DNA from 4 places in the Alicycliphilus soli genome. Region 1 is predicted to be linked to each of the others. Evidence: predicted binding sites of a transcription regulator. Region 1 holds the regulator's gene; each other region holds the start of a gene.
What was found. Region 1 encodes FNR, which switches genes on or off when oxygen is low (the NO sensors DNR and NnrR bind a similar motif). Its sites were predicted from a motif close to TTGATNNNNATCAA; they were not measured.
Positions count from the first base shown of each region.

Region 2: ABUE11_RS10855 (DASS family sodium-coupled anion symporter) is a predicted target of FNR. The motif match lies at 1,213-1,226, and genes of this name have one in related genera.
Region 3: ABUE11_RS05100 (tryptophanase) is a predicted target of FNR. The motif match lies at 1,357-1,370, and genes of this name have one in related genera.
Region 4: ABUE11_RS09445 (DUF2189 domain-containing protein) is a predicted target of FNR. The motif match lies at 779-792, and genes of this name have one in related genera.

Region 1 is NZ_CP160388.1:2,652,004-2,654,203, reverse strand. It holds gene ABUE11_RS12645 (FixH family protein) at 1-85, shown strand, start outside; gene ABUE11_RS12640 (hypothetical protein) at 177-464, shown strand; gene fnr (fumarate/nitrate reduction transcriptional regulator Fnr) at 513-1,253, opposite strand; gene hemN (oxygen-independent coproporphyrinogen III oxidase) at 1,425-2,200, shown strand, end outside.
Region 2 is NZ_CP160388.1:2,294,589-2,296,788, reverse strand. It holds gene ABUE11_RS10855 (DASS family sodium-coupled anion symporter) at 1-1,081, opposite strand, end outside; gene ABUE11_RS10850 (7-cyano-7-deazaguanine/7-aminomethyl-7-deazaguanine transporter) at 1,329-2,000, shown strand; gene queC (7-cyano-7-deazaguanine synthase QueC) at 1,997-2,200, shown strand, end outside.
Region 3 is NZ_CP160388.1:1,072,794-1,074,993, reverse strand. It holds gene ABUE11_RS05100 (tryptophanase) at 1-1,181, opposite strand, end outside; gene ABUE11_RS05095 (peptidase U32 family protein) at 1,483-2,200, shown strand, end outside.
Region 4 is NZ_CP160388.1:1,996,925-1,999,124, forward strand. It holds gene ABUE11_RS09445 (DUF2189 domain-containing protein) at 1-722, opposite strand, end outside; gene ABUE11_RS09450 (PLP-dependent transferase) at 1,000-2,200, opposite strand, start outside.

The DNA.
Region 1 (2,200 bases):
CCTGAAGAGCCAGGACGCAAGCATGACACCTGCCATCAAGGGTAGAAATCATGCGGCTACGCCGGCGGAAGACCAGCCTCGCTGACGCAGCGAGCTGGCCGGCCTAGGGGGAAACGGGAAGACACGGGTTGCACATCTGATGCTAGGCTTTCGCAGGTCAATCTGGAGGTGCTTCTATGTGGGTGCAGCGACTGATGTGGATTGCCTGGCCGGCATTCCTGATGGCCGGCGTTCTCGAGATGCTGGTGTTTGCCTTTGTTGATCCTGCCGCGCTGCAATGGTCTGACGAGCCAACCCGGCTCTCGCGAGAGGCTGTCTATACGGTCGCATTCTTTGCATTTTGGGTGATCATCATGATCTCGGGCGCACTCACAACGCTGCTTGCCGCTTCTCCGTTCGAGTTCAATGGCTCCCCTTCATCGCGCAGGACTGGGCGCGATGGTGATTCGAACTACGCCTCCTGATCCACCAGTTTGCTTTGAGTGTGGGGGGCAGGTGAAGCCCGGAACTGGCTAGTGCCCAGACTGCTGATTGTTCACGATTCGCTTCAAGGCTTCTGTATTCACAATGCGAACGTGACGTTGCTTGACTTCGACAATTCCGTCTTCGACGAACTTGGAGAAGGTGCGGCTCACCGTCTCCAGCTTGAGGCCCAGGTAACTTCCAATCTCCTCGCGGGTCATGCGCAGCACCAGTTCCGACTGTGAGAATCCCCGCGCGTGAAGACGCTGCACCAGGTTCAGCAGAAAGGCTGCAAGCCGTTCTTCCGCACGCATGCTTCCGAGCAGAAGCATGACGCCATGTTCCCGCACAATCTCCCGGCTCATGATCTTGTGGACATGGGTCTGCAATGCGGTGAATTCGCGCGACAGCTCCTCGATGCGTTCAAATGGCATCACGCAAACCTCGGCATCTTCGAGGGCCACGGCATCGCAGGTGTGTCGATCGTTGACGATTCCGTCGAGGCCTATGATCTCACCTGCCATCTGAAAGCCGGTGACTTGGTCGCGTCCGTCCTCGGTGGCCACGCAGGTCTTGAAGAATCCGGTGCGTATGGCAAAGAGAGACGTGAAGGGCTCGCCATTGCGAAAGAGCGTGCCCCCGCGTTTGACCTTGCGGCGCACCGCGACGATATCGTCGATGCGCTTGAGCTGCTGCTCGTCCAGCCCTACAGGCATGCACAACTCGCGCAAGTTGCAGTTCGAGCAGGCTACTTTGATGGACTGAGGAGTGTGCATGGATATCCGGTTCATGATGCGAGCCTGCCCCTGGCCACTGTGGAAGCGGGTTGCATCGCAACTTGTTGGAAGACTTTGATCTAAGGCTGCATTGTCGTCCATTGGACATTGCGGATGCTTGATCGACGTCAAGGACGCTGACCAGACTGTACGGCACAGTGCGCTCGAACCGCAAGGAATCCCTTCATGACTGTCGTTACAACTGAGCTTCTGCGTCGCTTTGACGTTCCGGGGCCGCGTTACACCTCCTATCCCACTGCAGATCGCTTTGTGGAGGCATTTGGAGAGAAAGAGTACATCCTTGCACTGGCACAGCGCCGTGTCGGGTCCGTGGCCAAGGCCATGCCGCTGTCCCTGTATGTACACATCCCGTTTTGCGAGTCCCTTTGCTACTACTGTGCATGTAACAAAATCATCACCAAGCATCCCGAGCGTGCCGAGGTGTACCTACGGTACTTGAGCCGTGAGATCGATTTGCATACCGCGCACTGCGGCATCGGCCAACATGTGAGCCAGCTGCATTTTGGAGGTGGAACGCCGACGTTCCTGTCCGACGATGGTTTGCGGGAATTGATGGGCATGCTCAAGCGGAGCTTCGTGTTCGTGCCTGGGGGGGAGTACTCCATCGAAGTGGATCCCCGTACGGTGGATGAGCAGCGACTGGCACTCCTGGCGGAACTGGGCTTCAACAGACTCAGCTTCGGCGTGCAGGACTTTGATCCCGAAGTGCAGAAGGCTGTGCATCGGATACAGCCTGCCGGGAAGGTGTTTGGTCTGGTCGAGAGTGCGCGCAAGCTGGGCTTTGAATCAGTCAACGTGGACTTGATCTACGGCTTGCCCAGGCAAACGCCCGAGTCATTCGACCGTACCTTGGAGCAGGTCGCCCAACTGCGTCCTGATCGCATTGCGCTCTATGCCTATGCCCATCTGCCTGAACGCTTCAAGGCGCAGCGACGGATCAT
Region 2 (2,200 bases), 360 kb from region 1:
GCAGCACGGTCCCCCAGGGGAAGCCCTTTTGCGATTCCTTCCAGCCCATCACGCCCACGCGCGGCATGAGCATCAGGGCGATGGCGACAATGGTGGAGGTGGTCGTGTCCACGTCGTGCAGCACGCCCTCGGTGGCCCAGAAGCCCAGCAGCACCAGGGTGATGCCCAGCAGCTTCCACTGCCTGGCGGTCATCGGACCCAGGGCGCTCAGTTGCTGGCCGATGGCCTCGCGCCCGCCGGCGATATGGTCCATCTCGGGCCTGAGCATGCGCGTCATGATGAAGTACAGCGCGAAGGTCAGCGCGGCGGCATAGGGCGCACCGGCCACGAACCACTCGCCCCAGGTGATGCCCTGGCCGAACTGCCTTTCGATGAAGCCGATGGCCACCATGTTCTGCGCCGCGGCGGTCTTGATGCCGATGTTCCACACGCTCGCGGTCTGGGCCGCGGTGATGACCACCAGCGCGGCAAACTTGCTGCGCCTGTCGGCGCCGAAGGCCGTCAGAAAGCCCAGCATGATGGGCATGAGGCAGGCCACGCGCGCCGTGGCGCTGGGCACGATGAACGACAGCAGAAAACCCACCAGGATGGCGCCCATGGCCACATGGTTGGCGCGCGCCGGCACGTACGACAGCACCTGCAGGGCGATGCGTTTGTCGAGCTGCGTGGCCGTCATGGCAGCGGCGATGAAGCAGGCCGCCGCCACCAGCACCACGGCGCTGTTGCTGAAGCCGCTCAGCGCGTAGGGCAGGGCCGCCTTGGTGCCCATCATGGCGCCCGCGGCCTCCTTGCCGGGCACGGGGCTGATGGCCATCAGCACGATCATCAGCGCGCCGATGACGACGGCGCTCACAGCGTAGTCCAGTGCCTCGGTCATCCACAGAATCACCGCAAAGGCGAGTATGGCCAGCATCATCTGACCCGCCTGTGGCAGCCCCGGCAGGGCCGGCATGAAGCCGATGACAAGCAGGACGGCAATGGCGGCCCACAGCCCGACGCGCTGCGTGAGGGTCGGTCCGCCGGGGCCGCCGGAGGGTGCAGGCGAGGCCGGCGGTGCGGCCGGTGAGGGCGAGGCAGTGATGGCGGGAGACGATGTCACGGCAGCTTCCTTTCTTTTTGTTGGTGCCGGCAGGGCCGGCGGTTCTGCGGCCATTGATTGTGTGCCGCGCTGGCGGCCTTGCATGGCTCATGGCGTGGCGCAACGCCGCATTCTTGATGGACATCAAGCATGGCCCTGCGGGCGGGCGGCGCCGCATGCGCCTACAATCGCCGCCCGGCAATATCGCCAACATGGGTTCCCTCGCCCCCATCCATCAAAAAGGACTGTCATGTCATTGCCTCAGGCACAGCCGTCGCGCGTGCCGTTCTACCTCTCCCTGCTGGTCGCGTTTCACATCGCCATCGTCATCGCCAGCAACTATCTCGTGCAGCTGCCCATCAATCTGCTGGGCTTTCACAGCACCTGGGGGGCGTTCAGCTTCCCGTTCATCTTCCTGGCCACCGATCTCACGGTGCGGCTCATCGGCAAGGCGCAGGCGCGGCGCGTCATCGCGCGCGCCATGGTGCCGGCGCTGCTCGCCTCCTATGTGGTGGGCGTGCTGTTCCATGAGGCCGCCTTCAACGGCTGGGGCGCTCTCGCCGAGTTCAACGCCTTCGTGTTCCGCATCGCCTTTGCGAGCTTTGCCGCCTATGTGCTGGGGCAGTTGCTGGACATCCAGGTGTTCGACCGCATCCGCCAGCAAAGCCGCGCCTGGTGGCTGGCACCGGCGGCCGCCTCGGTGTTCGGCCAGGCGCTGGATACGGCGGCGTTCTTCTCCATCGCGTTCTGGCGCAGCTCCAACCCCTTCATGGCCGCGCACTGGGTGGAGATCGCCTGGGTGGACTATGTCATCAAGCTCGGCGTGAGCCTGCTGCTCTTTGTGCCCGCCTATGGCGTGGTGCTGGCGGCCATCGTGCGCTGGCTGCGCCAGGACCCGCTGCCGCTGGCGGCCGCGCGATGAGCGCGCTGCAGCCGCGCCGCGCCCTGGTGCTGCTCTCGGGCGGGCAGGACTCCGCGACCTGTCTGGCCTGGGCGTTGTCGCGCTACGCCGAGGTCGAGACCCTGGGCTTCGACTACGGCCAGCGCCACCGCGCCGAGCTCGAGTGCCGCCTGCGCCTGCGCGCCGGCATGCAGGCCATGGCCTGGCCCGGCCGCCTGGGG
Region 3 (2,200 bases), 1.6 Mb from region 1:
GTGCCATCGTCAAGGCGCTTGCCGAACATCACCGAGCCTATCTCCACGCCGCGAATGCCGCCCTCCAGGTAGAGCGCATTGCACAGCGCCCAGGCCGGGTAATGCTGCACGGGCATGTCGGGCAGGACGGTGCGCGCGTCAATATAGACGGCGTGTCCCCCGGTAGGCTTGACGAAGCCCACGCCCGCAGCCTCGAGCTTTTCGCCCAGGTATTCGGCCGTGCGCAGGCGGTAGCGCAGGTAGTCCTCGTCGAGCCCCTCCTGCAGCCCCACGGCCAGCGCCTCCAGGTCGCGCCCGGCCATGCCGCCGTAGGTGGGGAAGCCCTCCATCATGATCAGGTCGTTGCGCACCTCATCGAGCCATTCGTCGCTCCTGAGCACGATGAAGCCGCCGATGTTGACCATGCCGTCCTTCTTGGCGCTCATGGTCGCGCCGTCGGCGTAGGAGAACATCTCGCGCGCGATGTCGCGCACGCTGGTGTGCTCGTAGCCCGGCTCGCGCATCTTGATGAACATGGCGTTCTCGGCAAAGCGGCACACGTCCATGATGAAGGGCTTGCCGTGCTTCCTGAGCAGCTGCGCATAGGCGCGGATGTTGGCCATGGACACGGGCTGGCCGCCGCCCGTGTTGTTGGTCACCGTGAGCATGCCGAACGGGATGCGCGCGCCCTCTTTTTGGAGCAGCGCCTCGGCGCGCTCGAGGTCGATATTGCCCTTGAAGGGGTGGATGGTGGCCGGCTGCAGGCCCTCGGCGATGACGAGGTCGACGGCCTCCACGCCCAGGTATTCGAGGTTGCCGCGCGTGGTGTCGAAGTGGCAGTTGTTGGGCACCAGGTCGCCCTTCTTGCACACGGCGGTGAACAGCACCTTCTCGGCCGCGCGGCCCTGGTGCGTGGGCACGAAATGCGGCATGCCGGTGATGTCCTGTATCACCTTCTCGAGGCGGTAGTAGCTGCGCGCGCCGGCATAGCTCTCGTCGCCCTCCATGATGGCGGCCCATTGGTGCGCGGACATGGCGCCCGTGCCGGAATCGGTGAGCCAGTCGATGAGCACATCCTCGGCGCGCAGCTTGAAGACGTTGAGTTTGGCCTCTTCGAGCAGGCGCTCGCGCTCGGCGCGCGTGGTCATGCGTATGGGCTCGATGCTCTTGATGCGAAACGGCTCAATCAGGGTCTTGGGCATGGTCTGTACCTTGGCTGTCAGTGGTGATGCATGCGCGAAGGTAGCGCCGCGTGCAAGACCGTGGTGTCGGTCATTTCCAACAGAGCGGCGATTTTTCGCGCGGCCCGCGCGCCCCACCGTCCCGGAAACGCCACCGACGCATTCCCGATGCTTTTCCTCGGAAAACCCGCCTCTCTTGACAAAAATCAGGCTGTGGTCTTTGGCATCGCCCTAAGGTGTGCGGCCTGCGGAGCAACGACCCGCACGAACCGCACCGGAACCCGCCGTGAACGCATCAGTCAGTCCCCCACAAGCCATTCCCATCACAACGACGGCCAGCACCACCGCCCCCGAACTCGTCTGCCCCGCGGGCAGCCTGCCGGCGCTGAAGAACGCCATCGACGGCGGCGCCGACTGCGTCTACCTGGGCCTGCGCGATGCGACCAACGCGCGCAACTTCGCCGGGCTGAACTTCGACGAGGCCGCGATCCAGTCGGGCATTGCCTACGCCCATGGCCGCGGCCGCAAGGTGCTGCTCGCGCTCAACACCTATCCGCAGGCGAGCAACCCCGCGCCCTGGCGCGCCGCCGTGGACCGCGCCGCCGCCTGGGGCATAGACGCCATCATCCTGGCCGACCCCGGGCTCATGCGCTACGCCTGCGACAAATACCCGGACCTGCGCCTGCACCTGTCGGTGCAGGGCTCGGCCACGAACCACGACGCCATCAACCTCTACCACCATCAGTTCAACATCCAGCGCGCCGTGCTGCCGCGCGTGCTCTCGCTGGAGCAGGTCAAGCAGGTCGTGCAGCGCACGCCCGTGGAGATCGAGGTCTTCGGCTTTGGCAGCCTCTGCGTGATGGTCGAGGGCCGCTGCGCGCTCTCCTCCTACGCCACGGGCGAATCGCCCAACACCCATGGCGTGTGCTCGCCGGCCAAGTTCGTGCGCTGGAAGGAAACGCCGAGCGGGGTGGAGTCGCGCCTGAACGGCGTGCTCATCGACAAATACGGATCGGGCGAGAACGCCGGCTACCCCACGC
Region 4 (2,200 bases), 660 kb from region 1:
ACGACGATCAGGCCCGCCCCCCAGGCCCACAGCGACAGGGCCACGAGCAGCGTGATCAGCGCCCCCCACAGCAGCATGACGCCGGGGTTCTCCAGCACCACGCGGATGCTGGTGATGCCGGCCGTCAGCGCATCGGTGTCGCGGTCAAGAATCATGGGGATGGACACCACCGTGGTGCAGAACACCAACACGGCAAACACCCCACCGACCAACGCGTAGACGAGCACGAACTGCCAGTTCTGCGGGTTGAACACGGCCTGTATGACGCCCGTGGTCGAGGGCATGCCGGTGTTGAAGAACACCGCAAACACGACCAGCGAGGCCCGGCCCCAGAGCAGCTCCAACACGATGAGCACCAGCACCAGCATGCCCATGCTGCCCATGTGACTGTCCCAGCAGGTGATGGACTGGCCGAGCTCGGGCGGCAGGCCCGCCTCGCGCCGGCGGCTGGTTTCGTACAGGCCCATGGCCAGAAACGGCCCCACGAGCAGGCAGCCGCTGGCCAGCGACATGGTGTATTCGGGCTGCGCCCTGAACACCCAGCCCAGCAGCAGCGCCATGGCCCAGAAGCACAGGCCGTAGAACAAGGCAATGCCGGGGGCGGCGCGCAGGTCCTGCACGCCGCGTGCAAGCCAGAGGAAAGGATCGCGCCAGCCCAGGGGGTTGAGCACCAGGGGTGCGGTGGCGGGCCGGGCGGATGCGGGAGCGGAGGTGTCGGACATGGCGCGGTCTCGTCGGCTCGGTGGTGGCGTTGCAGCCACCATAGCCACGGGTGCGCTTGTCGAACATCAAGGAAACTACCACCCCGCCCGCTCCACGGACGGGCGGTGAAGCCCGTCAGAGGCTGTGGGTGTTTCCCTCGTGCCCGAAAGGCGCGCCACAACGCACCCGATCGAGGCGAAAAACGCAGACATAGCCCGAGCTATGGCGAGTATTTGCAACGACGAGCGGGGGTGTTTTGGCGTGCAGGGCGGGCACAGGGGAAAAACGCACAGCCTCTTAGCGCGAAAAGGCCTGCGCCATGGCCTGGGCCAGGTCCTGGCGCAGGTCCTCGACGGCCTCCAGCCCCACGGCAAAACGCACCACCGTGCCGGGCCGTAGCTGAGGCGTGGCGCGCTGGCGCATGCTCGGCAGGTCGTAGGGCATGACCAGGCTCATGGGGCCGCCCCAGCTGTAGCCCAGGCGAAACAGGCGCAGGGCGTCGCAGAACGCATCGACCTCGTCCTGGCCGTGACGCGCGTCGATGACCACGCTGAACAGGCCCGCCGCCGCCCCCTGCGGGCCGCCGGCCTGGCCGCACAGCGCGCGCCAGTGCGCATGGCCCGGGCTGCCTGCCAGTGCCGGATGCAGCACCTGGGCCACGGGCGCCTGCGTGCCCATCCAGCTAGCGAGCTCGCGCGCGGCCGCATCGTGCGCCCGGTAGCGCAGCGCCAGGCTGGGCAGGGAGCGCAGCACCGCCTCGACATCGTTGGCGCCCACGCCCAGGCCCAGGCGCATGTGGGTGAGCTTGAGCCTGAGGTGCAGTGCCTCGTCGCGCGTGATGATGCTGCCCATGAGCACGTCGCCGCCGCCGCTCGGGTACTTGGTCAGCGCATGCACGCTGATGTCCACGCCCAGGCTGCCATCGCCGAGCAGGTCGAACGGCGCAAAGGCCAGGCCCGCGCCCCAGGTGTTGTCCAGCACCGTGGTCACGCCGCGTGCGCGGCAGATGCGCAGCTGCTCGGCAAGGTCGGGGAACTCCAGCGTCACCGAGCCCGGTGCCTCCAGCCACACGAGCCGCGTGGCGTCGCTGATGCGCGCGGCCAGGTCGGCCGGGTCCAGCGGGTCATAGACCTGGTGGCGTATGCCGTAGTGGCGCAGCTCCACCTCGGCCAGGGCCAGATTGGGGCCGTAGGCGTTGTCGGGAATCAGCACCTCGTCGCCCTGGCGCAGCAGCGACAGTGACACGGTGGCGATCGCCGCCAGGCCGCTGGGCGCGAGCAGGCATTGCACGCCCCCTTCCAGCGTGGCCAGGCGCTCCTCGAGCTGATAGGTGGTGGGCGTGCCATGCAGGCCGTAGGTGTAGCTGGTCTTGTCCTTCCACTCACGCGCGCGCACGGCAGCCACGTTGGGGAAGATGACGGTGGACGCCTTGTGCACGGCCGGCTGCGGCGCCTCGAAGCCCGCAGGCGGCGTGTATGCGTGGTGTATCAGTCGGGTG